2 regions of the Shewanella alkalitolerans genome follow, and region 1 is predicted to be linked to the other one. Evidence: riboswitches for the same ligand, from Rfam matches in the RefSeq annotation. Region 1 holds a riboswitch; the other holds the start of a gene.
The links. A riboswitch is a leader RNA that binds a small molecule or an ion and turns the genes downstream of it on or off. The one in region 1 is predicted to bind thiamine pyrophosphate.
Positions count from the first base shown of each region.

Region 2: it holds a riboswitch for thiamine pyrophosphate, as region 1 does, so the genes downstream of both, thiC (phosphomethylpyrimidine synthase ThiC) here and K0J45_RS08775 (TonB-dependent receptor) in region 1, are expected to answer to the same signal.

Region 1 is NZ_CP080422.1:1,936,027-1,951,585, reverse strand. It holds gene K0J45_RS08800 (NAD(P)H nitroreductase) at 1-447, opposite strand, end outside; gene K0J45_RS08795 (HvfX family Cu-binding RiPP maturation protein) at 543-1,133, opposite strand; gene K0J45_RS08790 (phosphotransferase) at 1,379-2,506, opposite strand; gene pnuC (nicotinamide riboside transporter PnuC) at 2,546-3,193, opposite strand; gene K0J45_RS08780 (hypothetical protein) at 3,235-3,495, opposite strand; gene K0J45_RS08775 (TonB-dependent receptor) at 3,561-5,702, opposite strand; TPP riboswitch at 5,775-5,895, opposite strand; gene K0J45_RS08770 (YcfL family putative periplasmic lipoprotein) at 6,024-6,413, opposite strand; gene K0J45_RS08765 (PaaI family thioesterase) at 6,444-6,908, opposite strand; gene K0J45_RS08760 (PaaI family thioesterase) at 6,905-7,402, opposite strand; gene hinT (purine nucleoside phosphoramidase) at 7,433-7,783, opposite strand; gene K0J45_RS08750 (hypothetical protein) at 8,043-8,594, opposite strand; gene K0J45_RS08745 (curli production assembly/transport protein CsgE) at 9,092-9,364, opposite strand; gene K0J45_RS08740 (LuxR C-terminal-related transcriptional regulator) at 9,361-9,987, opposite strand; gene K0J45_RS08735 (curlin) at 10,326-10,856, opposite strand; gene cctA (tetraheme c-type cytochrome CctA) at 11,272-11,622, opposite strand; gene htpX (protease HtpX) at 11,961-12,824, opposite strand; gene bioD (dethiobiotin synthase) at 13,141-13,854, opposite strand; gene K0J45_RS08715 (methyltransferase domain-containing protein) at 13,870-14,700, opposite strand; gene K0J45_RS08710 (8-amino-7-oxononanoate synthase) at 14,886-15,559, opposite strand, start outside.
Region 2 is NZ_CP080422.1:2,381,636-2,397,194, forward strand. It holds gene K0J45_RS10675 (alpha-L-glutamate ligase-like protein) at 1-8, shown strand, start outside; gene K0J45_RS10680 (gluzincin family metallopeptidase) at 1-1,746, shown strand, start outside; gene K0J45_RS10685 (DUF3541 domain-containing protein) at 1,721-2,872, shown strand; gene K0J45_RS10690 (LysR family transcriptional regulator) at 2,888-3,811, shown strand; gene K0J45_RS10695 (putative metalloprotease CJM1_0395 family protein) at 3,776-4,756, opposite strand; gene K0J45_RS10700 (hypothetical protein) at 5,189-5,458, opposite strand; gene thiH (2-iminoacetate synthase ThiH) at 5,561-6,679, opposite strand; gene K0J45_RS10710 (thiazole synthase) at 6,684-7,457, opposite strand; gene thiS (sulfur carrier protein ThiS) at 7,459-7,668, opposite strand; gene K0J45_RS10720 (HesA/MoeB/ThiF family protein) at 7,661-8,509, opposite strand; gene K0J45_RS10725 (bifunctional hydroxymethylpyrimidine kinase/phosphomethylpyrimidine kinase) at 8,496-10,247, opposite strand; gene thiC (phosphomethylpyrimidine synthase ThiC) at 10,250-12,286, opposite strand; TPP riboswitch at 12,464-12,562, opposite strand; gene K0J45_RS10735 (hypothetical protein) at 12,709-13,881, opposite strand; gene trhA (PAQR family membrane homeostasis protein TrhA) at 14,105-14,815, shown strand; gene K0J45_RS10745 (DTW domain-containing protein) at 14,789-15,340, opposite strand; gene K0J45_RS10750 (error-prone DNA polymerase) at 15,507-15,559, opposite strand, start outside.

The sequences.
Region 1 (15,559 bases):
GCCCAGACCTAAGGCCCGATGCAGATGACGATTAAAGGCCAAGGGGCCGGTACGCCAGATGCCGCCCAGTCCAAGAGCAAAGGCGGCCTGCTGCATCGCCATACAGGCGCAGCCCGCGGCGATATGTTGCTCTAGTACCGGCACCTTAGGGTGCTCGGTTACCTTGGCCACTACAGTGACCACCATGGGGGCGCGCATCGGCATGTTGGCGGCCTTAGCGACCGCTGCCTCATCGCCACCCTCTTTTTCCATCGCCTCGACAAAATGGTCAGCCAGGCGCGTTAGGCCATCGCCCTCGGCGACAATAAATTCCCACGGGGTGAGGCCTGCATGGTCCGGCACTCGCACCGCGGCGTTTAAGATCTGTGTAAGCTGCGCCGCATCGGGCGCAGGGGCGACTAGTCGGGGGCAAGACTGCCGAGTCAACAGAAGTTCGATCGCATCCACAAAGATTATCCTGTCATTAATACCGACCTCGAGGGTAGCAAATTGGCAAAAAAAATCCCACTGAAACAGTGGGATTTACACTTGATGACGCCGGGTTAAGCCTTGGGCTGATACTTGCGGGCGATCCAATAATCCAGACTGGTGTAACGTCCGCCACCGATGATCAACAAGGCAAACAGCATAAACAGATAGGTAACGGCAAACTCGATGCCGTTGTTGAGGATCACAAAGTTACCCGAGGAGGTCAGCCACTCATAATGACCATGTTCTTGTAGCAAAGATTTAGCCGCCGCGAGCTTCTCCGCCGAGGCCATCACCTGCTCGTTGGCCAGCCAGGAGCTAGGATCGGCGATGGCCAACCAGCCGTTTTTCCAATGCACGCTAAAGGCCGCCACCGCCATGGTGACCATCAAGGGAATAGAGATCAACCGGGTCGCCAAGCCCAAGATCAGCAAGAAGCCACCGACAAACTCGCTGCCGGCCGCCAGGGCCACCATCACCTCAGGCATGGGCAGACCCAAGCCCCACTCGGCATTACCAAACCAGGCCGCCGTGTCGCTAAAGTGCGACAGCTTGTTGTATCCTGCCTGCATCAGCACGGGCGCCAGATAGAGCCTAAGTGCCAAGGCGGCAACGCCGTCGAGCTGGGCGATCCCCTGGGTAAATTTAGCGTACAGTTTCTGCATAACCTCACTCTCTCATTATTTTGTCATTACCTAATAGACCCTTAGCTAATCATTTAAATTTCAGCAAAGATGAACACAGGTAAAAAAACTATGATCTCGATGAAGTGAAACAGGCGAGTTGAGACAAGCGAAACGAAACAGGCGACTTGAAATAAACGAGGAGAGAAGCGAGATAAAATTGTTGAAATGCGTTAGCCCTGACGGATTAACAGACTCGGAAACAGAATCGGACGAAAAACGGCTCGTTAACCCACCAGCACCATGAAGTCATCGAAACATTGCAGGTAGTCGCTCACGCTGTGTGGCAGGCTGACATCTGACTCGCCCTGCGTCTGCCGCACTGCATTCTCCACCGACTGCTGCACAGTCTGCTTCAATAGGCCTTCGCCTTGACTTGCCATCAGCAGTGCCCAGCAGGCAGCGAAATACCAGTAAAGCGCCAAGGCACTGGGAATGGCCGCGAGCGCCTTATCGTTGAGCTTGGGATGATCATTCAGATAGCCGAGGATCAACCGATGGCGCTGCTCACTAGAGAGTCTGTGGGTTGCCAGCATGCTGGCAAGATCCACCAAGGGGTGGGAGCTACAGGCGTATTCATAATCGATACACCAGAGCTTCCCCTGGCTTATCAAGAGATTGTGGGGGTTAAGATCCCTATGGCTATACTGTGGCGCTAACTCACAGGCATTAAGCTGCGCTAGCACGGCATCGACCCGCCTCTGGTGCGCCTTAAGCGCTTGCCATCGCGTCTTCCAAGGCTCGAGATAGGATATGGGCAGATCCGTGCTCCCTACCGCATCAAGACTGGCTTTATCTGTGCTCGCCGCATCTAGGCTTTCGGCAATCATCTCTAGCTGGCCAAAGTAGCGCTGCCACTGCTCTGTCACCGAGATAGGATTCACCGGCAACGGCAATTGAGCTAGCCCCTTGAGCAGATCGAGCAGCAACACCTCGGCATCCGGCCGGGTGACGCACTCATCCTGCAGCGGATGGGCGGGGTTGGCCGTCATCAAACGGCTCCAATCTTCGCCTGTGTCGATGAAACGGCTGAGATAGACGCTATTACCCGGCGCCACATACAAGAGCGCTGGCGCGAGGCCTTGCTCTTCTGCCAGGCGCCAGTTGGCCACCTCATGGTCGCGGGCGCTGATCTGGCTGCTGGCCTGACTGTTGACCCGCAGCACCAGCTGCTGGTTATCGCGGCTTAGATGATAGTTTTGGTTGCTCAGTCCCCGCGAGAGCACCTGTATCTGTGTGCTCTCATCCAGTGGACAGCCAAGCTCAGAGAGCTGCACCTTAACCGCCTCGGGAAGGCTGCCTATCAGGCGCGCTAGCAAGGTGCTATTCGCGCCAGCACTACCGTCAGCCGACATCAGATCACAGCCTCGACGAACAGTACGGCAAGACTCGCCTTAGTCATAGGAGTAGTCACCCTGACTTGGCTGCTGCATGCTGGTACGCCATAGGAAATAACCCCCTATCGCCATGCCCACATACAAGATGAACAGCATAGAGGTGAGCATCAGTCCCTTGTTAAGATAGAGGTAGATGGAGACAAAATCGATAACCACCCAGTAGAGCCAGTTCTCCAGTACCTTGCGCGCCACCAGATAGGTGGTCATCACCGCAAAGCAGCTGGTTGCCGCATCGAGATAGGGGTAGGATGCCTGAGTGTGGGTTGCCATCAAATGGCCGACCACCAGGGAAACCACACTGGTCGCGACAATCAGATAGAGATGCCGTCCAAGCGACCAGCTGACCACCTCGACACCATGGTCTTCACCGCCGCCATAGCGCCACAGCCAGAAGCCGTAGCCAGCCATCGCCATGTAGTAGACGTTGAGCAGCGACTCCATCAGCAGGGAGACCTCCCAAAACAGCAAGGTATAGATGGCGGTACTGACAAACGCCGCCGCCCAGCACCAGATGTTGCCGCGCATCGCCAGCGCCAGGTAGGCCAATGCCAAGACCACGGCAACGGCCTCCCAAGCCGTCATGGCGTTGGCCTGCTCGAAAGCCTGGGTCAGGGTGCTGACCAAAGCGGACCAGAAATCTATCATAGGATGAGTGTCGCTCCCGTTAACTTATTCGCCTTTTGGCCTTATTCCTGATGGGACAGGTCCAGCTCACCGCCGATAAACTTGACCACGAACACCGCCTTGCCCCACTTCTCGTGGGCGGCCTCCATCTCGGTGGCCAACATCTGCATTACCTCGCCATACTCACCACACACCTGAGTGGCCATGGCATTGGTACGGCGCTCTATGTTGGGGTAAGTGTCAACCCGTCCGATAAACCATTTGATGGGATCGATATAGTTATCCTTGAGGGGATACATGCTGATTTCAGCGGTTAATTTCATCTTAACTCCTTAAAGAGGGCGAGCCCTGCCCGCCCCTACAAAGATTAGCAATGGCAAAGTGCCAATTACATGAACTTGACGTTGACAGTGACCCCCAGCTGGCGAGGGTCGCCATAACGGATATATTGCTTATCGGCCCAGCCGTTATCCGGCTCGTTACCGAAATAGAAGCCGCGCACGCCATACTTCTCATCAAACAGGTTGCGTCCCCAAAGGTAAGCCGACCAGGTCTCTGTCTCGTAGCCGACACGGGCATTGAAGATAGTATAGGGCTCTGACTTAGAGTCGTTGCTGTCTGAGTAGTAGAACTCGCTCTTACCACTGGTAGTCAGATTGGCAAACCAGCCCAGATCGCTACGATAGGTCGCGCCCGCGCTATAGGTAAGATTAGGTGAGTGAGCCAGCTCGCGGCCAGTGAGATCCACCAACCCACCGTATTTATCCTGGTAGGCGTAATCGCCGTAGGCGGTCTCTAGCCAGCCTAGCGTGCCGTATAACTTAAGGTTATCAGTGGCATACCAGTTGGCTTCCAGCTCGGCGCCATAGTTGTGTGAGCTACCGGCATTTTCGACGTAGAGGATGAACTTCTGTGGCTCGTCAGGGTTTTGCTGTGAGGCTGAGACCTGTTGATCGCGTCTGTCCATGTAAAACAGCGAGAAGTGTGTGGTCGCGTCGCCATCTAGCCACTCTGACTTGAGGCCCAGCTCATAGTTGTACAGAGTCTCGGCCTGGAACTCCTTCTTATCGCTAAGGGAAACTGGCAGTGACATGTTAAAGCCACCCGCCTTATAGCCACGGGCGATACGGGCATAGGCCTGTTGGCCTGGACTCAGGGTCTTGCTCAGGGCAATATGACCGCCCCACATGTTCTCAGAGGGATCGAAGGCATCCTTGTCCGAGTCGCTGTAATCGCTCTCGCGGCGCTCCAGACGGGCACCCACTGACAACGCGTAGCCATTGCCTAAGTCGCTGTCTAACTGCGCGAAAACTGCCAAGTTAGTCGCTTCATATTCGGCCAGCAGTCTGTCTTCCCAGCCGTTATAGACTTCGAGTGTGTCGTTGTCTTCTGTGAGTCTCAGACCATAGACACCCACCAACCAATCGGTGCTGCCATCGAAGATACGCCCCGCCTCGGTGGAGCTCAGACGAAACTCCTGAGACAGCGTGGTTCTGTCACCCAGCTTGTTCCAGGTGTAGTCGTATTGACAAGGCTCACCCTCGCAGCTGCGGGCCGCCCAAAACTCTGGGTTCGCCCAGTCACCGTCGTAGCCGTGATGAGTATCACTCTGGGCCACTGAGCTTAGTGAGACCAGCTCGAAGCTGTCGGCGCCTGAGTAAGTCAACTTAAGCGAGCCACCCGTGGTGCGCTGCTTGTCGACACCCGGCTCATCTGTGAGGGTATCGAAACCATTGTTGTCCAATGTCCAGGCATCGTAGCCGTTGTTAAAGTCGGCGTGCATCAGGCTGAGATCGGCCACCAGATCGTCTGTGGCATACCAACGCAGCTTGATGCGGCCGGTAAATTCATCTCTGCCGTTGGTATCATCTCGGCCCAGGTAAAGGTTGTCGCGATAGCCGTTCTGTTCATGTTGCTGCAGCGATACGCGGTACAAGAGCTTGCCCGAATCACTCAATGGGCCAGAGCTGAAGCCGCTATAGGTGCGCAGGTTATCGTCACCCAGTTGCAGCTCGGCGCCATGCTCGAATACCGAGGTAGGATCGTTACTCTTAAGGTAGATGAGACCGGCTAAGGCATTGGCACCATAGCGCGTGCCCTGTGGCCCGCGAAGCACCTCGACCTGCTGCAGGTCATACATGCTGGAGATCATCCCAAGGCCCGACATGTCGATGTCGTCTATGATGTAGCCAACCGAAGAGTTAGGTGCACCCTGATACTCCTCCTGCTCGCCCACACCGCGGATCTGGAAATATTTCGCCCGCGAGCTGCCGCCAGACCAGTTGAAATTGGCAATGCCGTTGAGTACGTCTTCAAAGTGCTGGGCGCCCTCGTCCTCGATCTGCTGTTGATCTATGACGCTGATGCTAGAGGGCATCTTGTCTAGGCTAGACTGGCGAAAATCGGAGGTGACGACTATCACTTCCATCTCGTCGTTGGCTGGCGGCGTATCGCTCGCCATCAGGCTGGTATGAGTTAACGCCGCCGCAACGGCAAGGGCGATGGGTGAATAAGATTTTAATGTAAACATAGGACCTCAAATCAATATTGAGATCCGGCACTTAAGAAAGCGAGAAAGAATGCACAGACAGATTGTGTAAAATCTAGTGATGTGGCCCATTCCTACGCCGGTATTAGCCGGATCAGGTTCTAAGGGTTCGTCCTGCGGACATCTCAGTCAATCGCTAAGCTATGGCTTGGCGTTAACACCCCTTGGCGAGGCCGATTATACATGACTCATACAAAGAGTTGACATATTTAACGCAATATTTGCGCGTGATCCATAAAAAAACGCCAGCATTGCTGACGTTTTCATCAAATCATTCGCTCGACTCATTCCTGAAAGCAATTTTTAATTGGAAATGGCCTCGCGCACATAGAGTTCACAACGCACCGCGGTGGCATTTGGGGACAGCGCCGTCACCTGCATCTGCTGCTTGCCGTGCAGCTTAAGGGACTTCCAACTCACCCCCTCATCCTCTACCGTCGCGCCATTGACATCATACCAGGTGAACTTATATTGCAGGCGCTGATCCTTTGGTGACTTACTGATGATAGTGCCGCGCGCCCGCAGGAAACCCGCCTCGGCTTGGGTGGTCACCGCGCTGACATCCACGTCTGAGTGGAAGGAGCCATTATCTACCCGCACCTCACCGGTGGAGCTGGTCATGATGCCGCCGGTATGGGGCGCACAGGCGCTCAGTCCCAGCAACAAGCAGCCTAACACTAATCCTTTGTTCATCACTATTCTCCTTATGCGACACCTTAACATCTATTCAATCAGAAAATGGGCGCGGGCGGTAGCAATCAAGGCCTTTCGGTTGGTTTGCCAACAGTTGATGTTTACGTTCGCCACGCGGCGCCCCTGACGGGTGATCTTACACTCGGCGAAGCTATCTCTGTGATGGCCCGCCCTTAAGTAATCGATAGAGAAATCGACGATTTTTGGCACCTTGGTGGTCTGCATAAACACCATCAGCTGCACGATCGCCGACATCTCCATAAATCCCGCTATCACCCCGCCATGAATGGCCGGCAGGGTTGGGTTACCGATATTTTCATCTTTCTTCGGTAGCTGAAACACCAGCTCGTCGCCGAAGCGCGCCACCTGCATGCCAATAAACTTAGCATAAGGAACATGCGCCAACAGGTGACCGAAATCGTTGAGTTCTGTCGCCTTCTTAACGATATCTTTAACGTTTAATGCCTGATTGGCTTCTGGTGTGACCATGGTCATTTTCCCTCTCCCATCAGAGCCTGTCTGAAGGCGTCGCCCACCATCTCAGGGCTGATACGCATGAAAGAACCCACCGCATGGGCGATAGGATCGTCGATAGAATCCTGATAGGCGATGGCGCGGGTAAAGGCCACGCTCGAGGAGAGCTTGTAACACTCGGCGAACCCATAGACGCTCTTGTTGGGCTCGGCGGGTTTCATGTAGTCGACCCGCAGATCCAGCGTCGGCGACAACTCCAGCGACTTGTACTTATCGAAGATGTTGCAGACCACGGCTGTGCCGCAGGCGGTGTCCATCAGGGTGGTGATCACCCCGCCATGTATCACGCCTGTGTCTGGATAACCGATAAGCTCACTGCTATAGGGCAGCTCGATCAGCACATGCTGCTCGCTGGCTTCGAGCACACTGAGCCCAAGTCGGCGACACTGCACTAGCTGACCGACGAAGCGGGTCGCCAAGTCTGTCAGCGGGAAAAAATCAGGGTTTGTCTTCATTACTCTACACAGTCCAAGAATAGTCTGGGATTAACGCGACACTAGCGGCCCCAGGAAATCACCGCCTAACAGGTGCATATGGATATGGAAGACTTCCTGACCGCCATGCTTGTTGCAGTTCATGATGAGACGATACCCATCCTCTGCGATGCCGGCTTCATCGGCCAGCTTGGCCGCTACCGTCATCATACGACCCAGGGCCTTCTCATCCGATGCCTTGACATCGTTAACAGTCGGGATCAGGTGATTGGGGATGATCAGAATATGAGTTGGCGCCTTGGGCTGAATGTCACGAAAGGCGGTGACCAGTTCATCTTGGTACAGGATGTCGGCGGGAATTTCGCGTCTAATTATTCTACTGAAAATGGTCTCTTCGGCCATTGCACTATCCTCGATATGTCGTTAATCCTGTCAGTATACTCACAAATAAGCTGTTTGTGATCCATCATATAAATAAAGGAGTTAACTCAATCAGCGAGTGATGATTTTTTAGCTTAGAGAATGAAAGAGCCCACCTGAATAACCAAGTGGGCCCTATGACTAGTGGGCACTATGAAAAGTGGGCGCAATGAAAGTAGGAAGCGTGATTGGCAGCACTGCGCTGAACACGGGCGCTCACCCCATCGATGTTAGCGACTATTTAATCGAATGCTAATCTATCGCTGTTCAATTGATCTTGCTGCTTGAGCTGCTTGAGATCCTCGCGCTCCGCTTCGATCTGCAGTAATTTGGGCGCCTTGAAAGTCAGCTTTAGATAGGCATCGTGGCGGGTCTTGGCCACCTGCTCTAGCGCCACATTGGTGCCATCGTCGGTAAAGCCATACCAGCGCTTGCCGAAGCAGCTCCCCTGCAACACACATTTATAGGAGCTCATCTCACTGCCAATGAACTCTGTTGTTTGATAGCCGGTATCGACTAGCGATTGCTTAATAAAATTAAAATCTTCTTTATAGTCATCATCATACAAGCCATAATTTCTGCTTGTCATGATGACTTTTAACAGCCCATGTTGCTTGTCGGCATAGAGCACATAATCCTTGGCTAGAGACAAAGACTTAGGTAATACATGGGTTTCCACCCTGAGTTCATCTCCCTGGCGTTTGACCTCGCCATACTGGCTGACATCCTCCCCCCAATCAAGCCCAAAAGGCGCCATTCCATGTGCATAAAGCGGCGCTAACACTACTAACAATGCTAACTTCTTCATCGTACCTATTCAGCAAGTCAAAAACTTGACGAATTCTACACAAAAATGTGCTTCCTCTAAATAGCCAGAGGCAAAAATATCCCATATTTGATTAAAATATATATGATTAGTCAAAATAACCATGAAATGATAAGTTTTTAACAACAAGGGGAGAGCACAGTCAAAATGTCGTACGCACAACATTTCAGAAATAAGTCTTAAATGCGAAGCCAATTAAACTCTGATTAACTTTTGCTCACCCCATTGCATCAAGATGCACTTCTATCCACTATTTATGTAGCACTGGACTGAACGGCTAAATTATACGCACCATCCTTACTACCATAGCCAATCAATATACATGACACTTTTGATGGCCGATGCCATAGCGACTCACAGCCAATTTCGAGGTATAACTCAGTTTCGACTCAAGCAGCTCTGGCATTGATTAACTTTAACACCCCGAAACTACGCTTTACTGGCATGTAAGCTAAACAGGATAGCTATCCGACATAAGATATGAATGGGAATCCACCGTGCTCCGTCATGCCACCTATATCTCGATAGGCGGCGACAAATTCACGGTAAAACCTGTGTCCGACGCGAGTCATCGCGCGGTTGAGGATCAGTCCATCGATGAGATCAGACTCCAACCTGGGCGGCGCGTCACTCGTGCTCTGCGCTGCCAATTTACTGCCCTCGTCGACATCGGCCCCCTGACAATAAACAGGAGCCGAAAAGGCCGCTAACAGGAGCAAGCGGCCCAGGTATTTCACTGCTGAACCTCATGCAGATGAGTCTGTGCCCAGGCAATCGCCTGTCCACGACTTGAGACACCAATCTTTCTAAACACACGATAGAGATGCGTCTTGATGGTGCTCTCGCTGACAAACAACTGATTGGCGATATCCACGTTGGTGCTACCCGAGAGTAATGCCTGCAGCACCTCTCGCTCGCGAATCGTCAGGTTATCGGCGCCGTCAAGCTGCTCCTGATCCGCAGAAGCCGACAGCAAAGCATGGGGGATCACCGTCTGGCCGCGTAGCACATTGGCTAAGGCCTTGCCTATTTGCTCAAGGGAAGCATCGCCATAAAAGACGGCGGCGGTAATGGGGGAAATTAAGAATCTTGCATCTATCTGTTTCGGGTAGTGCAAGAATACCACGCGGGCGCTGTGGCGCTTCTCGATCTGCTTTTGTACCTGGTAGGCACGCTGCACATCTATGGTGGCGAGATCGATAACGACCAAAGAGTAATTCCCTTCACTCATAGTCACTTCAACACTCTCGGGGGTGACCTTAGCCAGTTTAACCAGAAACTCCTGGGGCCAACGCGTCTCCAACAGATCAATCAACAGTTGCGATCGCGATACCACTACCCAATTTATCACTTTGAACATCCTGCTCACTCCATGTCGCTAGTTATAAGCGTATTCCATTAAACCGACACATATAATAACAACTATAGAATTAAAAATAACATCTTAATTGCGCCAATTTTATCAAGCCCTACCAGAATATCTGTTTGAGGTGAGATCCCTTCACCTTATCTTTCACCGTCTTACTGCTAAGGAAGGTGCGAATAAGTCCCGTGCTTGCTCTGCGTGTGCTTAAAGTGGATAGATGCAAGGCACAGTTTGCAGCGAGTGGCCCTAGTCTTTCGCAAGAACTGTAACGCAGCAAATACCGCTGTAAGCCTCGTCCTGCGGGGCTTTGTGACGACTTGTTGGCACCTTCCCTAACGATACCCCTGAGTCACACTTGCCCGCTGTGCATTCCCCCACTGGGTCACAATCACCCCATGACCCGAACCATTTTGATAGATGCTGACCTCATTGTCATAACCGCTCTGTTGCACATAGGCCTGGTTATCGCTGCCCCGCTGCTCAGCTACCAGAGACAGGTTTGTCCCAAGTTGACTGGCGATCAGGCTGTTGTTGACCCCCACCTGCAACAGGCTGGCCTCTATCGCCTCCCCTTGCTGCAGCAGATACGCCTGATTGCCGATCCCTTGTTGCAGCAGCTCGGCGCTGTTGGCCACCCCAGATTGGGTAAACAAGGCGCGGTTCGCCTCGCCACTTTGGGTGATGTCGGCCTGCAGCGCATCCCCAAGCTGCATGATGCTAGCATTATCCCCCTGAGCCAACTCATCAAGACTACTGAGATCATCTGCCCACACAGGCAAGCCAGCAAAAAGCATCGCTAACAAGAACAATCGGCTGATTGCCCGGCGCCAGGCAAAATGCCCGGCCTTAAAGACTGCTTGCATCAATTTTGTTTCCATCCATGGCGCACCTATCTGTTTTTATGGCCAAGATTATCTATCTAAGACGAAGGACTTACGTCCACAAAGAGTATGAAGTCCCGCTAGACAAAGTATCTATTCAGGACACAAGACTAATACTTTTCTACTAATGGAAAATCGAACAAAATTGGATCTAGAGATGAGGGCGGTGATAAAGCCCGCAGGCTAGTGAAGGCTTATCAGCCACCCGCCTTTTGGCAGAAACTGTGCACCGTTGGCATGGGCTAATGGAATCGATTAATGATAAATGGAGAGTTGAACTCGCAGATCTGGCTAATATTCCAGTCACGAGTAATAGAACAGAGATAAAGTTGCCGATGGCAGATACAAAAACACCGGCAAGCTGCCGGTGTTTGTCGATTATCCTGTAATGAAAATCTTATTTCTTCAATACAGAGTCTGCGGTACGGCCATCGTCGTGGCAGCTATCACAGGCTGGGCGATCGCCCACGTTTGAATCGTGTGGCGCGTGACAGTCGGCGCACATCAGATTACCGTCGTGTGGCTTATGCACTGCGTCCATCTCGGCTAGCGTACCGTGACAGCTTTGGCACTGCTCAAATTCGTGAGCACCATCGGCAGATGGTTCACCATTGGCGTGACACGCTTCACAGCCTTCCATCTCAGCATGCATCTCTGCAAGTTCTTGAGGCTCAGCCATTGCCGCTGGAGACAAGGCTAGCGCCGCCAAACCAGCACCAAATAACGCACTTAGAATTTTATTGCTCACGATAATTTCCTCTCTTATGTTTGGCGATGTGGGTGTAGTTGTTATATCCCATCGTGCCTTATTCCTAATTGCACAACTTAGCTTAAAATAGCTAAGGTTTTGCAAATAGGCAAATTTCTCTTGCGGGCATACTAACAATAGCAACTGCTTAAAAATGTGCACTTAATCAAATATCTATGCCGCAAGCCTCATACTCACAGATAAACATGATCTGCATCACACTACTGCTATGCAAATGAGCATTTATCATTGCCACCCAGAAAAACAAAAATCGTATTTGCAAAGAAAAGATACAAAAAACGGGAGCCTAGGCTCCCGTTTTATCAATCGACTATCGATTATTGTGCGCGCAGTGCTTCGATACGCTTTTCAAGTGGTGGATGGCTCATCATCAGTTCGGCCATCGACTTCTTACCATTGATACCGAAGGCAGCCATCTGTGCCGGCATGGCACCGGTTTCTGGGCCTTGACGCAATCTGTCGAGCGCCGCAATCATCTTATGCTTGCCTGCCAACTGAGCACCGCCGGCATCAGCCTTGAACTCACGAACACGTGAGAAGTAAGCCACTATCATAGACGCCAGGATACCAAACAGCATATCCAACACGAAGACCACTGCCATGTAGGCAAACATGCCCAGGCCTTCGCCCTCTTCGTCGTTGCTGGCAACGAAGTTATTGATTATGCTAGCCACCACGCGGGCCGCAAAGATCACGAAGGTGTTAACCACGCCTTGAATAAGGGTCAGAGTCACCATGTCACCGTTGGCCACATGGCTCACCTCGTGGGCCAATACGCCTTCGATCTCATCTTGCGTCATGCCGTAAAGCAGTCCGCTACTGACGGCGACCAGCGAGTTGTCCTTGCTGGGGCCTGTGGCAAAGGCGTTCAGCTCGGGTGACTGGTAAATGGCCACCTCAGGCATCTTGATGCCCGCCTGCTCAGCCTGACGCGCAACGGTATCGACCAACCAACGCTCCATGTTGTCGCGCGGTGTGGTGATCACTTCACAGCCCATGGTCTTCTTCGCCATCCACTTAGAGATCGCTAAGCTGATAAAGGCGCCGCCGAAACCGAAAATGGCAGCAAAGACCAATAGTCCGCCCATGGTCGAGGTGTTAACCCCTAAAATAGACATCACAATTGAAGCGACTAGCAAGATTGCCATGTTTGTCGCGATCAATAAGAAAATACGCTTCATGTAAGCTCCTATAAGCCCTGTATGAGACACCCTATGTGTCATCAGCCTCTCTTAACGACATAATATGTCCGATAAGTCAGAGTTCAAGGGTTGAACGTAAAAATATTTTTGGTGGGTACGATTGAGTGCGCAGCCACGCCAAAAAGTGTAGACCTTGGCGTGGAGTCTAGAAGCCCTATATTAAGCCAATCTTAAATTTATCGGCTTTGGCGGGATAAGCCGTTAATCTTTATTAATAATTACTCCAGCAATCAGAGAGTGGCGTTTTGTTAATCAAAGGCTCTCATTCAACAGGCGCTATTGATGCGAGAGTTGGCTAACCTTGAGCTGGTACCAGCTTGGTAAGATCTAAGTATTGCGCCGCGTTTTGGCTAGAACATTCAGTAAGATGTGGGATGACCCCGAGACATGGGGCGTCCATCAAGGCAGTAAGCGCCGAGAGGTTTTCGTCTGTCACCTGCATCTCTGGATCGACGCAGTTTGCCACCCAGCCAGCTATCTTTACCCCATCGGCCTGAATCGCCTCTTGAGTCAGCAGCGCGTGGTTGAGGCAACCCAGCTTAACCCCGACCACCAAGATCACCGGCAGCTGCAGATCGATTGCCACGGTGGACAGAAAGGCCTGTGGATTGAGCTTACCCTGAACGCGAAGCGCATGGTTAAGCGGCAGACGCCAGCCTCCCGCCCCCTCTACCAAGGCAAAATCCACCTCATCGAATGGCAATGTCTCAAGTTGAGCCGTGACCAGATCGGCATTAAGAATCACGCCTACCTGCTTGGCGGCGATATGCGGCGCGATGGCAGGCTTAAAAGCAAAGGGGTTCACTCTTTCATAGGCAAGCTTCACATTGGACTGAGCCATCAATGCGAGGGCGTCGCTGTTTCTCAGCCCCTCTGAGGTCGGCTCGCAACCCGAGGCGATGGGTTTTACCCCTAAGGTGCTACCCTGCTTGCTCGCCAGATACAGAAGAGAGGAAGCCACCAGGGTCTTACCGCTGTCGGTATCTGTGCCGGCGATGAAATAACGCATGAACCCTTTCCTTAACTAGCCTCTGCGGCTCGCATGAATAAATAAGATTTGATAGGTCAAAGGAAGTCCCTCTGGCTGCCGCTGAGCCTCGGCGCGCTCACAGAGGGCCAACCAATCCTGACGCCCACGAAGCCTAGGTAGCGGCTTACTCACTGAGCCCTCTGTTCCATTTGAGCCCAGAGTTTCATCTGAGTCTTGATTGCCATCTGAGCCTTGAGAGACATCGCTGCCCATGGCGGCAGAGGCGCCAACCCCCTTGATGGAATAGAGCAGCGTCTTAAGATCGTCGAAATGCACCCGCAGCGGTTCTACCGATTGGTGCTCAATTTGCCAATGGGAATCACTAAAGCCATCAAGCAGCGTCTGGGCTTGCTCGAAGGCATTAACCCTTAGCCCGAGCGCGTCGAGTTCAGAAAGACTGCCATCGACGACGATGGCGAGGTGGCATTGACCGCCGGGCTTAAGCACCCTGGCAAGCTCACCTATGGCCGTCTTGATATCGCTGCACCACTGTAGCGCTAGGTTTGAGTAGAGGGTGTCTATGCTGGCATCGACAAGGGGCAACGCCTGGGCATCGCCGCACAGCGCCTTGTAGCTAGGAAAACTTGCGCGCATTTGCGATAGCATGCCGGGGGCAATATCCAGCCCCAGCACCTCATTAAGACCTGGCGCCGCAGAAAAATCTGTACCTGGACCACAACCGATATCTAACAGGTGTCCGACGGGCGCCACTTTGGCCCTCAGCCTCTGCGCGCTGAGACGCTGCACCTTGTCATGCTCCTGATAGTGCTTAGCCGCCTGGGAGAACTGGCGCGCTATTTTGTCTGCACCAATCGCCTCTTTCATACAGTCTTTACCCTGCCCACTCTGCACTTCGCTTGACACTGAACTGGGAATTAGGCTTGGCAATGAACTGGGTATTAGGCTTGGCATCTTGCTCGACATATCAGTGGGCACATCTTTGGCTAATTCACTACACACAGAATCAGACTTCCTCTGGAAAAATAAATCACTTTCTAAGCCTGTACCACTTAATCTTGCAAGGCTTGCTGCAACTGATCGGCCAGGGCTTCGAGCTCTGCCTGGGTATGATTCACATTTAAGGTGATCCTGAGCCTGGCGCTGCCCTGAGGCACGGTCGGTGGCCGAATCGCTCCCACCCAGAAACCCTTGGCCTTTAGTTCACGATCGACCTTGGCAAGCTTATCGATATCCCCCACCACCAGCGGCTGTATCGGGGTCTGACTGCCAAGCAGCGTAAGCCCCCTCGCCTTGGCAGCCTGTTGAAATGCCAGGATCACCTGTGCCAGCTTGTCTCTGCGCTCACCGCTTTTAATCAACTTCACCGCCTTGAGAGCCACATGGGCACTGGCTGGCGACAGGGCGGTGGAATAGATATAGTCCCTGGCATGGGCCACCAGAAAATCGATACAAGTATTTGAGCCTAAAATCGCCGCGCCTTGACAGCCAAGGGCCTTACCGAAGGTAACGATTTGAATATCACAGCAGCTGGCATCGACCTTGTTGTGCCCGCCCATTGGCAGGACGCCGAAGCCATGGGCATCATCGACGATCAACCAGGCATCATTTGCCTGTGCAAGCTCGTAGAGCTCATCTATGGGCGCCAGATCGCCATCCATGCTGAAGACGCTCTCTGTCACCACCGCTAGCGGCTGATGCTTTTCCACCAGTCGCTTGGCCGCAC
Region 2 (15,559 bases), 450 kb from region 1:
GCGCTTAACTTCAGCCCGGCGGCCCAGGCCGCCTCTCCTATCACACTGCTCAGCGAGCAGTGTATCGACTATCAGGTTTCCCTGTCTCAAGCTCAGGAAAGCCCCACGCAGCTCGATGCCAGTGTACGACTCGAACGCGAGTTGATCGGCCTGTTTAACCTCAAAGACAGCGTGCGCTTCTATCGCCACTATCCCTTAAATGCCGAAGATAAAGAGGCGCTGCTTCAATGTCAGCTGCATCTGGCCGATGAGTTTGACCGCCTGGCACACGAGCCTTGGCTCCAGACCCAAAGCCAGAACTGGTCTCAAAGCGACGCGCCAGGGCTGCGCCAGTTTGGTCAGCTGCTGACGCAGCAGATTGCCGAGCAGATTGACCAGCAGCAGAAGGCAAAGATCCATACCGCCCAGGCCAGCGTCGCCCACGGCCTGAAGCAGAAAGACCTGTCGCTCAGCATAGGTCAGAGTCAGTGTCGCCTTACTGATGAAGAAACTCAGCATGCTGACCGACCAGAACAGGCCTTCGATAATTCGATAGCCAGCTACCTTATCCATCAAAAAGATGAAAGCTGTAAGCGTCAGGTGTGGCAGGCCTACCAAGTCAGGGCCAAACAGAAAAATCAGGCGGCCATCTCCCTCATCATGGCGACCAAACAAACGATAGCGCTCGAGCATGGCGCCGACGACTATGCAAGCTGGGCCCTGAGCCATCAGCGGCTCGCCAATCCCGCACAGGTCAAGCATTTCCTCGACAGCCAGACTCAGCTAGCCCCAGCCCCCTGGACACTGGGTTCCAAGCTTGCCGTGCTTTCCAAGGTCGAAGTAACACCGCGCTCGGGTGAGCAGCTGCTGGATGATATTCAAGCCGAACTTTCGCCATTCGGCCTTGAGTTTGAAACCGTTAACACCAATATGCTGCGGCTTTGGCATAAGGGGCGTTTGCTGGGAGATGTTTTTCTCGATCGCCCGCCCAAACCCCAATTAACAGGTTCGCAGCGAGCTAATCCGCCGCTAGGAAAACAAAAGCACCCCCCAACAGAGAAGGCGCAAACGCCGACAATTAAGACGCCGACGTTTAAGGAACCTAAGGCCCAGTTGAGCCCCCTGAGACAAACCGTAGTCGGGCAGCAATTTGGTCAGCTGACCCTGACCCTACCAGACCAGTTAAATGATTATCGCAGTCAGGAGCAGCTTATCGCAGCGGTGGCCGAGATGATGTCTCGCCTGCTCACCGGTGGGCGCTACTATCTCAACAACACCTTAGGCGATGGCCAGGCGATCGCCAGTCTCTGGCTGAATCAATATCTGAGCCAACAGCTGCTACCCGAGTTGCCATCCAATAGCCGCGAAGCCGAGCTTAAGGCCTTCTCCAAGCAGCTAAAGGTATTTCGCAGCAAGCTGGCTTTGTCTGCGTATCAAACCTCTGATAATCGTCTCTACCGGAATCTCAGCCAGGAATTTGGTGCCAGTTTCGGCGCGCCCTGGCCAGGTGCCGATGACGCCCTCTACAGTTTTACCGGTGTGGTGACTCAAGGGCCACTTTATTACCTCACGCTGTGGCATCAGCGCCTGGCTGAGCAGATCTTGAGTGACGCTCAGCTGGAGGCAACAAGCGTTTTTGAACTCCTTCTCATCAACGAGCAGCAACAGCCCCTTGATGAGCAACTCACCGCAATTTTTGGCAGCGCGCAATCTGTCGCCACCATCCTAGAAAGGAGCCAACATGATCAACCTAAGCCCGTACTCTAGAATCTTTGGTGCACTCGCACTCACCTCCGCCCTGCTGCTCCCTAGCCTGCCCGCCTCGGCTAAGGCGACAGCATCACTGGACGCACAGGGCGTCAAACAGGCGATCCAACAAAATCTGGAAGATAACCTCTACCAGCTGCCACCAAGGGTGCAGGGACATTACGGCATCCGCCTCTATCGCATGACGGGCGATGACAAGTATGCCAATGCGGCCCTGGTCGATCTGTACGCCGTCACAGAGTCTCAGGCCTTTTATGCCTGCCAGCTGGATAAACCGGGTTTTATCGAGCAAGAAGCTCAGGCCGCCATCGACGTGCTGGGTAAGGGCCCAAGAGCCAAGGCGCGCAAGAAGGCGCTGGCTCCCTTCCCCGAATTTCTCTTCTATACCGACGTGCTACTAAGGTTCTCCAGCCGCATCGATGAGTTTGGTCTACAAGGTCCCTGCCACGACAAGTTGATCAAGGCGCTAAAGGCCACCGATCTTCAACGCGGGCTCACCGACAAGGCGATGATCGAAGCCTGGGCGGCGCAGCTGGTGAACTATGTTTACTGGGCGAAGCAGCTTGGTGTGGGTGATTATGTGCAGGAGTATAAGGACGGCTTCAATCGCGTCTATCCTCAGAGTCGCGATGCCAAACTCGATAAGAAGCAGTTTCGCAACAAAATCTACGGCATGACACACTTTATCTTTGCCGCCAGTGAGTACTATCAGCATCCGGTCGATAGAAAGGAATTTGCCTGGATCTTAGATTACTTCGAGGCCAACATAGACAGGATCCTGAAAGACGCCACCGACGATATCATCGCCGAGGTGGGCATCAGCTTCCACCTGGCGGGAATGTCAGACAATCCTGTGGTGAAGAAGACCCAGGCGCACATCATGGCCGCCTTCGATCCTAAGGCGCAGACCATACCCTCACCCCGTGGCAACCCAGATCTCGCCTTGGGCGAGCACCGCAACGTATTAGCCATGATGCTGTTAGATTGGCCTAAGACTCTGCATCAGGGCCCCTATTTCCATAATCTTAAGGCAACCAAGAAGTACCTGCCTAAGCTGGTCAGCATCAAGGCTGATGCTGCAAAGGAAAAAGCCGATAAAGCAAAATCTAAAGCCGAAACGCATTAGGAGCGCAGGAGCAGTATGAGTCAGGCAAAATCGACCTTCGAGCAGTGGCGCATCCTACAGGCGGTCGTCGACTGTGGTGGCTACGCCCAGGCGGCAGAGAAGCTCAACAAGAGTCAATCTTCCCTTAACCATGCGGTGGCCAAACTGCAGACCCAGTTGGGGGTCGCCCTGCTGGAAGTCAGAGGACGCAAGGCTTACCTTACCGAGAGCGGCGAGGTGCTACTGCGACGCTCTCGCCACATCACCCGCTCGGTGAGTGAGTTGGAGCAGTTAGCCAGCAATCTGGAGAAAGGCTGGGAGCCGAGCCTATTGATCTCCCGCGAGATGATCTATCCCATGGAGCATCTCATCGACGCCCTGGCCGAGTTTGAGCCTCAGGGGCGCGGCACCCGGATCACCATCTTAGATTCGGTGATCAGCGGCAGTGCAGAACTGGTAGAGTCGGAAGCCGTGGATCTCGCCATCATAGGCGGCGCGCCGCCAAAGGGTCATCTGGCTCAGCCCCTATGTAACGTCGATTTTCACCTGGTCTGTCACCCCTCTCATCCCCTGGCGAGCATGGAGTTACCGCTGGACGATCAGACGCTAGCTGAGCAGCTACAGATAGTGATCAAAGATACGGGCCAGATCGCCCGCGGCGAGCTGGGTTGGCTCAAGGCGGAGCGGCGCTGGACGGTAGCCAATTTCCATGAGGCCCTGGTGGTTCTGTCCAAGGGGCTGGGCTTTTGCTGGATCCCCAGTCATCTGATCTGCGATGCTATCAAGGAAGGTCGCCTCACCCGCTTGACGCTCAAGGGCTCGAGTCACCGTCAGGTGCCGCTCAGCCTGGTTATCCCCAACCGCGATAAGCAAGGACCCGCCTCACAGCTGCTCGAGCAGTTGATCCTTAAGAATCATTCAGTCTTAGAGGGAGAAGGCGAAGGACGAGGAAGATGCTGAAGAAGCGTCAGACTCTCCCGCTTGGTAGCGCATCGACAGGGCTTCAGCGCTAAACAGAAGACCATTGGCGGCCAGGAGCTGGCGACTGATCCGCTCTATCGATTGTGAAGGGCTTCTATCATCATCCAGCGGTGAGGGGGAATCGATTCTGGCCGCAGAGATCTTGCCCTTTTCATCCACGCTACCGCTCACCTTTGGCGTCACTGGCTCTGGCAGCTGACGCTGCTGCTCACTCTTACCGGCATCGATAAGCGGCTTCATCTGCTCTGGGGTGATAGCGCTTTGCTGACGCGTCTTAGCCAGCTCGGCCTTGGCCGTATTCATCTTACGCAGGGCTTCGCTGGCCACCCGGATATCTGCCATCGAAGGGGTCGCGGGCGCCATCGCCGCCGCGTAGACCTGCTTCATCTTGTTCAGGGTAGCCAGGGGATCTCCAGGCACAGAGGAGATATCGATCGCCACCTCGCCATCAACCGCATAACGCCTGCCATCGCTACCCTGTTCATACTTAAAACTTGGGCTGCGGGCGAAGGTGCCGCCAACGCTGGCGTGGGCCTGCTCATGGGCTCTCACCTCGGCGTCACGTCTGGACAGCTCTTTCAGCTCAGCTTCCTGACGGGCAAGTTCAGGATCTTGTGAGTGGCTCTCATCACCTGGTGCGTCCTTTCGATCTTGCTTATCCGCGAAGGGGTTGTATGCCTCGCCGCGGGTTTCCTTGGCCCCACCAAAGATATCGACTACCGGCTTTTCACCCTCAATTGAACTGCCGCGACTAACGTCAACGCCGCCTTGTCCGCCTGCTGTACTCGGACTTTGTCCTTCATGACGACTTGTATCAGGCGCTAGACCGGGAGTTAAACCAAAGTCAGGTATTACGCCGCCTCCAGTGCCCGGTAGTGCAGGAGCGACATCGGCCCCGCCGCCATTGCCCATGCCTTTGCTCAAGCCACTGCTAAAACCAGAGCTCGCCGTTTGGTTGAGTAGGCCGCCGACTCCGAGCGGCCCGCTGGAGAGGCTATACCCCCCTTGAGTCGACGAACTGCTATTGAAGATAGGCTGGCTTATACTTGAGCCGCTTTGTGTTAACAGGCCAGAACTTAAGTGACCAGAGGTAAGTACACTGGTTGCACCCGAAGGCGTCGAAGAAACCGCCGTGTTGGCCTTTAGGCTGGCATGCGACGCTTGTTGAGTGACTGCTGGCGTTGAAGCGGAGCTTATGGAACTTGAAACAGCACTTACAGAACTTGAAGCTCTATTTGAAGAAGATAAAGAAGCTGTAGAGGATGAGGAAATTGAAGACGTTGAAGCAGAAGAAGACGGCAATGCGCTAAGGCGCATTGCCGTTAAGGGGGGCGTAGTCATGGCGCCGGCCATGGCCTACACCTTGATATCTATCACTGTACCTAGGGTCTCGTTAGCGGTCTCTAATACTTCAACCGCGGCTTCCCCTTGGTTTTTCGATTCTATCGCCGAGACCAGGGCCTCAGTTTTATCTGTGGCGTTGACCGGATTGGTCGTCTCTGTGCCGCCAGCTTCACTCACCTGAGGTTGGCTGGGTTTGGCGACATCCACAGTAGCCTGAGTCAGGCCAGACTGAGCGCTCTGCAAGCCGGCCAGACCGGAAGAAAAGCTCGATGGTATTTCCATAATTGATGGCCCTTTTTCATGAGTCACAGTTATGGCTAATTATTAATCAAAGGCCAAGCAAAGTACAGCATTACAGAGGGCTCGGCTAACATCTTGAATTGGTTAGCCTGCGCCTATCCAGCCAGCCTCCCAGTCTTTCCACACAGGGGTAAAGCCACGGCTTCGAAGGACACTGGCAACCTCGGCGGCGCTACGTTCATCGCTGATCTCAAACTGATCTAGCTGAGCGGCCGGATTGACATAGCCACCCGGTTCGGTGCGACTACCGGCGCTCATCTGGGTGATGCCGAGCCCTATCAGGTTATCTCTCAAACTAGGCGTCTCTCGGGTCGAGAGGCTGATCTCAAGCTGCTCGTTGAAGAGACGAAAGGCGCAGATAAGTTGTACTAAACCTTTGTCGGTCAACTGCACCTTGGGCGTGATACCGCCGACGCAGGGTCTGAGCCTAGGCAGGGATATGCTGTAACGACTGCGCCAGAAGCGGCGCTCGAGATAATCCAGGTGATAGCCCATCAAGAGCGCGTCCATGCGCCAATCATCGAGACCCAGTAACACACCTAGGCCTATCTTATCTACGCCCGCCTGGGCGATCCGCTCCGGCGATTCGAGACGATAGCCATAGTCCTGCTTATTGCCCCTCAGGTGATGTCTGCGATAGGTCTCAGGATCGTAGGTTTCCTGATAGAGCATCACGGCATCCAGCCCCTTCTCCACCAAAATCCCATAGTGTTCACGGCTCAGCGGCTGCACCTCCATGGCCACATGGCTAAATTCCGCCTTCACCAAGGGTAAGATATCGGCAAAGTAATCTATGCCGACCTTGGTTTCATGCTCGCCGGAGACCAACAAGATGGAATCAAATCCCTGAGGCTTGATCACCGCCATCTCCGCCGCCAGTTCATCATGGCTAAGCACCTTGCGCTTAAGCTTGTTGCTCATGGTGAAACCACAGTAGTCACACTCGTTGGCGCAGAGATTTGAGAGATAGAGCGGCAGATAGAGGCCGATGTTGTGACCAAATCGCTGCCGGGTTAAGGCGGCAGCACGTTGCGCCATCGGCTCTAGGTACTCCTCGGCGGCCGGCGACAGCAGGGCTAACAGATGATCCAAGTTGCCCTGCTCACCCTCGATCGCCGCTTCTACCTGGGCCGCCGTGGTGGAATAGAGCGCCATACGCAACTGCTCGCGAGAGAGTCCACTCAAGGTATCGAAGAAACTCATTGGGTTACTCCGATAAGAAGGCGGTGAGCGCCTGCTGGGGACTGGTGCCAATCGCCCTCTGGTGAACCTGGGCCAGGCCCGCCTCATAGGCCTTACGCCCAGTGGCGACTGCATCGGCAAAGCAGAGCGCCATCTTCACCGGATCGCGGCTGGCGGCAATTGCCGTGTTCACTAGTACGGCGCTCGCGCCCATCTCCATCGCCGCCATCGCCTGAGAGGGTGAGCCGATCCCGGCATCGACCACCACGGGCACCTTGGCCTGCTCTATGATGATCTTCAAAAATGCAGCCGTCTCCAGTCCGCGATTTGAGCCTATTGGGCTACCCAGAGGCATCACGGCCGCGCAGCCCACAGACTCAAGATTACGGCAGAGCACAGGATCGGCATGCACATAGGGCAATACGGTAAAGCCGCGCTCACACAGCACCTTGGCGGCGTTAAAGGTCTCGATGGGATCTGGCATCAAATACTTAGGATCGGGGTGGATCTCAAGTTTTACCCAGGAGGTACCCAGCACCTCACGAGCTAGCTCGGCGACGAAGATCGCCTCCTTGGCATTGCGCGCCCCCGAGGTGTTGGGCAGCAGCTTAACGCCGCTCTGACGTATGGGCGCCAGAATATCATCGAAACCCGCCTTAAGATCGAGCCGCTTCATCGCCAGTGTCACCAACTGTGAACCGCTGGCCGCCAAGGCCGCCAACATCTGATCGGCACTGGCAAACTTTCCCGTGCCGGTAAATAAGCGTGAAGAGAACCGATTATCGCCTATCGTTAACATATTAACCTCCTGCCACTACGCCAAAGAGTTCAATCACATCGCCCGCTTCACACAGGGTCAACGCCCACTGTGACTTGGGGACCACCTCGCCTGCCCGCACCAGCGCCACACTATCCAGGGCTATCTGCTGGCTCTCCAACATGGACTGCAGACTCGCGTTATCTGGCACCTGTATTATCTGACCATTCAAACTTAAGCTGATCTCACTCATCTATCTCTCCTAAGGCCGATGAACAGGTAGTCTCGTCATGTGTCGCATAAACCTCTTCATTCAATTCTTTAATTGCCGCACAGACCGAGCACTTGGGATCCCGGCGCAGCGTGAACTTTCGCATCTCGCCAGTTAATCCATCGAACCTATGCAGCAAGCCTAGACCCGGTAATCCCAAAAATAACTTTATCGCCAGCAGCGCCTGCATAGAGGCCATGGTGCCCACCATGGGCCCAAGTATGCCGATAGTGCTGCAGCTCTCGCTCACCCTTAGCTCTGCCGGAAACAGACAGTGATAACAGCCGCTGTCTGGAGATTTACTCAGATCGAACGCCATCAACTGACCGGCAAAGTGGGCCGCTGCCGCCACCACGTTAGGCGTGCTCAGCGCCACACAGGCGGCATTGATATGCTGGCGCGTGGCGAAGTTGTCGCTGCAATCGAGCACCAGATCCACACCTGAGAGCAGAGACTCGGCGTTATCGCCATCCAGACGGACAACCTTGGCCGATATCTGCACTTGTGCTGAGAGTGGGCTGTTTTGAGCCGAGCCTTTTTCTACCAGCCTGTCTCTGGCGAGTTCGACCTTATACTGGCCGCAATCGTCATGGGAAAACAGCAGCTGCCTGGGCAGGTTACTCAGCTCCACCTTGTCATCATCGATCAGAGTCATGCGGCCGATCCCCGCCGCGCTCAGATACTGGGCGCAGAGCTGACCCAAGCCGCCAAGCCCCACGATGGCAACACTTGCTTCCATCAGCCTTTGCTGGCCCAGTTCGCCGACCTCGGGCAACATGATCTGCCGTGAATACTGAATAAACGCACTATCATTGAGGGACATAGGCTTTCTCCCACATCCTGGCCAGCTGTTTATAGGCCTCGCCCGGCGAATCCGCCTGAGTTATCGCGCGCACCACGGCCACCGCCTCAACGTTTGTTGCTTTAACCTGCTCTAAACGCGAAGCATCTATACCGCCGATGGCCACTCTGGGGCAATCGGGCGTCCAAAGCGCGACCATACGAGCGAGCATACTCAACCCCTGAGGATTGGAAGGCATAGATTTCGTCGGTGTGGGGAAGATATGCCCCAGCGCCAGATAGGAAGGATTAAGCTGACTGGCCAGCGCCAACTCGAACACGCCATGACTGGAGACACCTAGGGCGATCCCCGCCTCGGCGATCCTATCGAGATCCGCCTCAAAAAGATCTTCCTGCCCCAGATGGATGCCAAAGGCGCCATGCTTTAACGCCAGCTGCCAGTGATCGTTGATAAACACCTGAGCATCGTATTTGCGCCCCAGCGCGATAGCCGCTTGGATCTGTGCATCTAACACGGCGGCACCTTGGCTCTCTTCTTGTTTGCACTTTCTTTGTTTGCTGTCTTCTCCTTTGCGACCTCTTTGGCCATCATCCTCAAGCTTGATCCTCAGCTGCGCCGTGCTTGCACCGGCGGCCAGTACCTGCTCTAAAGTATTCACATTATCCACCACGGGATACACCCCGATGGGACGTTTAAGCCTTGGAAAACTAAGCCCCGGGAAACTAGGCCTTGGAAAACTCAGCGTCGAGGGGCCATCTGAAGCGCGATCTGAAGAGCTAAACGAAGTGATGCCAGCCACCTCTGTGATACGGGGAAGCAATACCAGGCCAGAAGGCCAACCGCAGCGGGCTAAAGGCCCGGCGCCGGCGCCCAAGGCTTTGGCCGACACTATGCCTTGGCCTACATAGGTTTTAGCGAGCAAGATGGCGTCGTGGAGCACCAGGCCCTGGGCCAGAAAGCTGGCGATCGCCGAGGACAGGGTACAGCCGCTACCGTGATGATTGGGGTTATCGACCCGCTCGCCGCTCAGGCGAAAGCTAGTGTGCTGGTGCAGCGGCGAGGTATGCGCCACCGCATTACAGATAAAGAGATCTTCCGCCTTATCGCTATGCCAGAGCGCGCCCTTGTCACCGCCTGTGATCAGCAGATTACAGGCTAAGCGCCTTGAGAGTGCGCTTGCCTGAGCTAGCATCTCATTGTTTGTTTTCGCCTCTTCGCCCACTAACTTGCCAAACTCGCTGGCGTTTGGTGTCACAAGGGTAAGCAGCTTAGCGAAGGGACTGAAATCCAACCCGGCAAGGTGCTTGGGCTCAGTTTTGAGCTCAGTTTTGAGCTTAGTTTTGGGCTGAGCGGAGGCCTGAACAGCAGATTCGCCAGTCAAGGCATCGCCGCAGGACGCTACCATCACGGGATCCAGAATAATCGGGATAGGCTGGCCATCATCCGTTTTCAGTGGCGCCATATGGGTCGCCAGCCAATCGGCGACAAGGTTAATCTGACGCTGATTGGCAAGCAGCCCTATCTTGATCGCCCTTGGCGGCAGATCTGCCAGCAGGGTATCGAGCTGAGCGAGCAAGATACCCTTGCTCACAGGCTCGACACCGTTAACCGCCACCGAGTTTTGCGCGGTAACGCAGGTGATCACGCTGCAACCATGGCAGTCCAGATCCGCCATAGTCGCAAGATCTGCCTGAATGCCAGCACCGCCCCCGCTGTCTGAACCGGCAATGGTCCAGACGATAGGTTTTTTAGCGGACATGGCTACACCTCTTCTGCTTTTTCGAGAGCCGTAATTTCAAGAGCAGTACTTTCAAAAGTGGTACTTTCAAGAGAGGCGCTTTCAACGCCAGGGCTTTGCTTCACCGCGCTGTGATAGAGCTCGCTGCCACTTTGCTTAAACTGCGCCGACATCTGCGCCATCCCTTGCTGGATCTCTGCCTTTGGCGCGCTAGCAGTAACGTCAATCTGCTCAACCTCAATCTCCCTCACCTCAATCGCTTGGGCCGCGGCGTATTCGCGCACTTCTTGGGTGATCTTCATCGAGCAGAACTTGGGACCGCACATGGAGCAGAAATGGGCTACCTTGGCCGACTCCTGCGGAAGTGATTCGTCGTGATACGCCCTGGCGGTATCGGGATCCAGCCCCAGGTTGTATTGATCTTCCCAGCGGAACTCGAACCTCGCCTTAGACAAGGCGTTGTCGCGGATCTGCGCGCCAGGATGCCCCTTGGCTACATCGCCGGCATGGGCGGCAATCTTATAGGCGATCAGCCCCTGCTTAACATCTTCCTTGTTTGGCAGACCAAGATGCTCCTTGGGCGTCACGTAGCAGAGCATGGCGCAGCCATACCAGGCGATCATCGCCGCCCCTATGCCTGAGGTGAAGTGATCATAACCTGGAGCAATGTCGGTGGTCTGAGGGCCTAGGGTATAAAACGGCGCCTCGTCACACAGCTCGAGCTGCTTATCCATGTTCTCCTTGATAAGCTGCATCGGGATATGACCCGGCCCTTCGATGATGGTCTGCACGTCATACTGCCAGGCCTTCTTAACCAGCTCGCCTAAGGTTTCCAACTCGGCAAACTGCGCCTCGTCGTTAGCATCGGCGATGGAGCCTGGTCGCATGCCATCACCCAACGAGAGGGAGACATCGTAGGCGGCGCACAGCTGACAGATCTCATCGAAGTGTTCATAGAGGAAGTTTTCCTTGTGGTGAGAGAGGCACCACTTGGCCATGATGGAACCGCCACGAGAGACTATGCCTGTGAGGCGCTTGGCCGTCATGGGCACATAGCGCAGGAGCACACCGGCGTGAATGGTAAAATAATCCACCCCCTGCTCCGCCTGCTCGATCAGGGTATCTCTGAAGATCTCCCAGGTGAGATCTTCGGCGACGCCATTGACCTTCTCCAGCGCCTGATAGATGGGCACAGTCCCGATGGGCACTGGCGAGTTACGGATGATCCACTCGCGGGTCTCATGGATATAGCGACCGGTCGAAAGGTCCATCACGGTATCCGCGCCCCAACGGGTGGCCCACACCAGCTTCTCCACCTCCTCTTCGATAGAGGAGGTAACCGCCGAGTTACCTATGTTGGCGTTGACCTTCACCAGGAAATTACGGCCGATGATCATAGGTTCAGCCTCAGGGTGGTTGATGTTAAGCGGTAAGATTGCCCGGCCTGCCGCCAACTCCTGACGCACAAACTCTGGCGTGATCGGCTTACCTAGCTTGGCGCCGAAACTCTCACCCGGCGCGCGCTGATTTAGCACCTCGTCGGTCACTGTCTCGCGTGCCATGTTCTCACGCAGGGCCACATACTCCATCTCGGGGCTGATGATGCCGCGTCTGGCGTAGTGCATCTGAGTCACCACCTTGCCTTCAAGGGCGCGTCTTGGCTTGGGCAGCTGCTCAAACCTCAGATGATCTAGCCCCTCATCGGCCAGACGCTGCTGGGTAAAACCTGAGCTTACCTGCTCGAGTTCTTGGGTATCGCCGCGCTCGGCGATCCACTCGCTGCGCAGCTTAACAAGACCACGACGCACATCGATATCAGCCTCGGGATCTGAATAGGGCCCGGCGCAGTCATAGACTGTGATGGGGGGATTCTTCTCATAGACAGGCGCCTCAGCCGTGCCGCCAATCAGGGTGTCTGACTGAAAGATCTGCCGCATCGCGACCTTGAGATCTGGCCTGCTGCCGCTTAGGTAAAATTTTTGCGAATTAGGGTGTTGTAGGGGTTTGAGGTTATCGATAAAGGCCTGGGCCTCTGCTCGCATTTCACGACGTGTTGACATAAGCAATCTCACTATAGGGTTAGATGAAGTTGCTTGTCTGGAGAAGTTTGGCGTTGAGGGCATTGAGTCAGGCCAAATGGCCTGATTCAAAAATATGCTGGGTGTCACTGGGATTGCGCTCGCCAAATTTGCGGCGATTTTAATCCTATTGGCCGATAAAAAACGGCGGGACACTAAGGTCATATTATGCTTGTTTCCTTCGCAGGGACTAACCTGATCAGGTTCAACGGATCCCGAATAAACGGTCTCAGCCTAATGGCACTCCGACAAGAGGGGCTCAGTATAGACCTAAGAGATTGAGGGTGGCAAGCCCCTTTAAATGAATGCTGGCATCAAATTAACAGTGCATAACAACCAAGTAAAATCAAAAACTTGAACAACACATAAGGCGAAAAATATTATTTAAATGAAAATATATCACGCTAATTTTTATCTTTAACCTTCACGCCCATCATACTCAGATGCTTATCGAGAGAGTCTTTAATCGCCTGTTTCACCTTGTCGCCACCACACTTAAAGGGGAAGCCTAAGTTTTCCCCATGGGGGTTAATTGCTGTCGCCACACTCACGACCCGATAACAGGTATCCCCTATCTTGACGATGCGATTGGGATCCACCTTGCTGTCTAAGGTGATTGCCGTCTCATACTCGTTCTCCTTAGGCAAGGCTAACACCCTCATCTCGCCATCCATCTCGCTCATCGACTTTTTCTGGGTGGCCTTGTCGGCGGCGTGCTCGACTAGCTTGTCCAGCTGTGCCTGTCTGTATCTTGCCATATAATCGCCAGTTGCAGCGCTTACCGCTCCCGAGTCTGCTGCTCCCCTCTCCAGATTAAGACCTTTCGCAGCCTTGAAAGAGAATGCTTCATTCTTTTTCTGAGTGTCAGCGTGCACTTCGATTTTAGGCGCGATGTTAAACTCGGAGGGATCAACTGCTGGAACAACGGAGGGCTCAACACTTGCTTGGGTAACATTAGGCTGGAAACGAGTAACTTGAGTCGCTGACGCCTCCTTCTCTGGACTCGGCTTAATCGGAGCGGCACTTTGCTGAGCGAAAATCGGCGCCGGATTGTCCTCTGTCACTTCAGCCCTTTGATTAAGCGTATCTTGCTTTGGCGCGTTTACTGGTACCTCAGCAGGGCGAGATTTGGCCTTCATGGCGTCAAACTCTGCCTGAGTCAGCATATAGGCGCTGATGGCCTTCTTGTCTTGCTTAATTGATTCCTGAGCCAGATATGGCCCCTTAAACTGCCAACTCAAGAAAGCCAGCAATGCAAGATGTGCCAGCAAGACGACCAAGAAGAGTGACAGATCTTTCCAGCCAATCCTTGCAGCTATAGCGATAGAAAGTGGGCCTTCAAAAGGTGCGTTAGGAACAAGTTCCTTAAGCGAAAGTTCCTCAAGCGAAAGCTCCTTAACCAAAAGCTCCTCTGCATGAGCGCCTTGGTCGGCTTGCTTACCCGCTAATGGCTCACTTGCTAGATGGCAGAAGACTAACTGCTCGATATCAATATCAGCATTAAGGTTTAGGTTTAGATTAAGATTGAGGTCAAGCCAGGAAGATTGGCTATCCTTAGGGTGCACTCGCAATAGCAACTCATCCTTTCCTTAGGAAACTTAGCATTTTAGAGAAGAAGAGATGCTATTAGTTCAATCAAGGATAGATAGTGGACAGTCTGAAATTTAAAAAGCAATAAATTCAATCACTAACATGACAAAATCCGAATTAGGCGTACACATGTACGCTTAACTGTTTCTTTTGCACCAGCATGCTGTTAGACTCACCATTAACGAGGTCTAACCAGTTTTAGAGAGTCTAATGCCACCACAGTCCCTGCCGCCACAAACCATACAGCCCCAAGAGATCGGCCTGAATAGTCAGCCCAGCTTTGCTGCTACGGCCGCTCCCTATAGCCGCGCAGAAGAGCTGGCAAACGCCCTCAGCCATGGCCTGGGTGTGATTGCAGGTATTCTGGCGCTAGCGTTTTCACTGCATAAGGGATGGGACAGGCTCACCGATCTTCAACTGGGCGGATTGGCACTCTATTGTTTGAGCATCATACTCCTGTTTCTCTGCTCAACGCTCTATCACAGCGTCTCGGCACCTAAGTTAAAGCATAAACTCAAGATAGCCGATCACTGCGCCATCTATCTGTTGATCGCCGGCACCTACACGCCGCTGATGCAGATCCTGCTCGACAGTGTCGAGGCCGATGCCATTCTCATCGCCATCTGGAGTCTGGCCCTAGGCGGGATCCTGTTTAAGACACTGTTTATTCACCGCTTCAAGATCTTTAGCCTAGTGCTTTATCTGGTGATGGGCTGGTTGTGTGTCATAGTGATGAAGCAGCTGCTTGCAGCCATGACGCTACTGGGCTTTCAGCTACTGCTGGCGGGCGGGATCTTCTACAGCACCGGGGTGATCTTCTATGTGGGTAAACGCATTCCCTATAATCACGCCATCTGGCATCTGTTTGTGCTCGCCGGCGCCCTCAGCCACTTCCTATGCGTCTACCTGACGGTGATCTAACATAAAGAGATCAAACGCCTCATCAAGCTGCTGTGCCTCCTGGCTCATCCCTAAACTGTGCATCAGGCTAATGATGCACTCTATGGTGCACAGACCTTGAGATAACTGATTCCGCCTTAGGCGATAGCGTGACGGTTCGCTTTCCTGCAGCGTCAACCTCTTCGCCGCTTGCAGATAGGGGCTCTGACGCATCATCTTTCTAGCCTCCTGCCAGGTGGCATCGAGAATGATCACCTGACGCATGCCCTGCTCTTCATCTATTTTGGCTAGGAGTTGCTCGGGCGTGCTAACCTGATTCACGCTCGAGCCCATTCTCGAACCTGAGTCGGTTTCGTCTGTGTCGCGCTCCTTTGGAAAGAGCAGCAGAGCTTCACCCGATTCACAGGCCTGCTTCAACGCCTCATCGGGCGCGATCCGTGACCAGGGCACACGGCGACACAGCTCAGGAAATGCAGCTAACGCCAGCTGGCCAGTGTTGCTGGGACGATCGTACTCCCGCTCGTGCGTTAACAAGACAAACTTCACCCTTTCTCTCCCGGTCATTTTGCTGGTATTTGGAGCCTAAACTCACGCCTATCGTTGAACCAAAGGCGATGAGTATACCTCAAAGGGCTAGAACGAGGACAATGACAGGAACAACCCGAGTAAGCCTGTTGTGGCTCGCCAGGATGGCATCATTAACACGCGACCACTAACGAAAGTCCCGCGAGCTCGATTCAAAATTATTCACCAAAGCCGATAGAT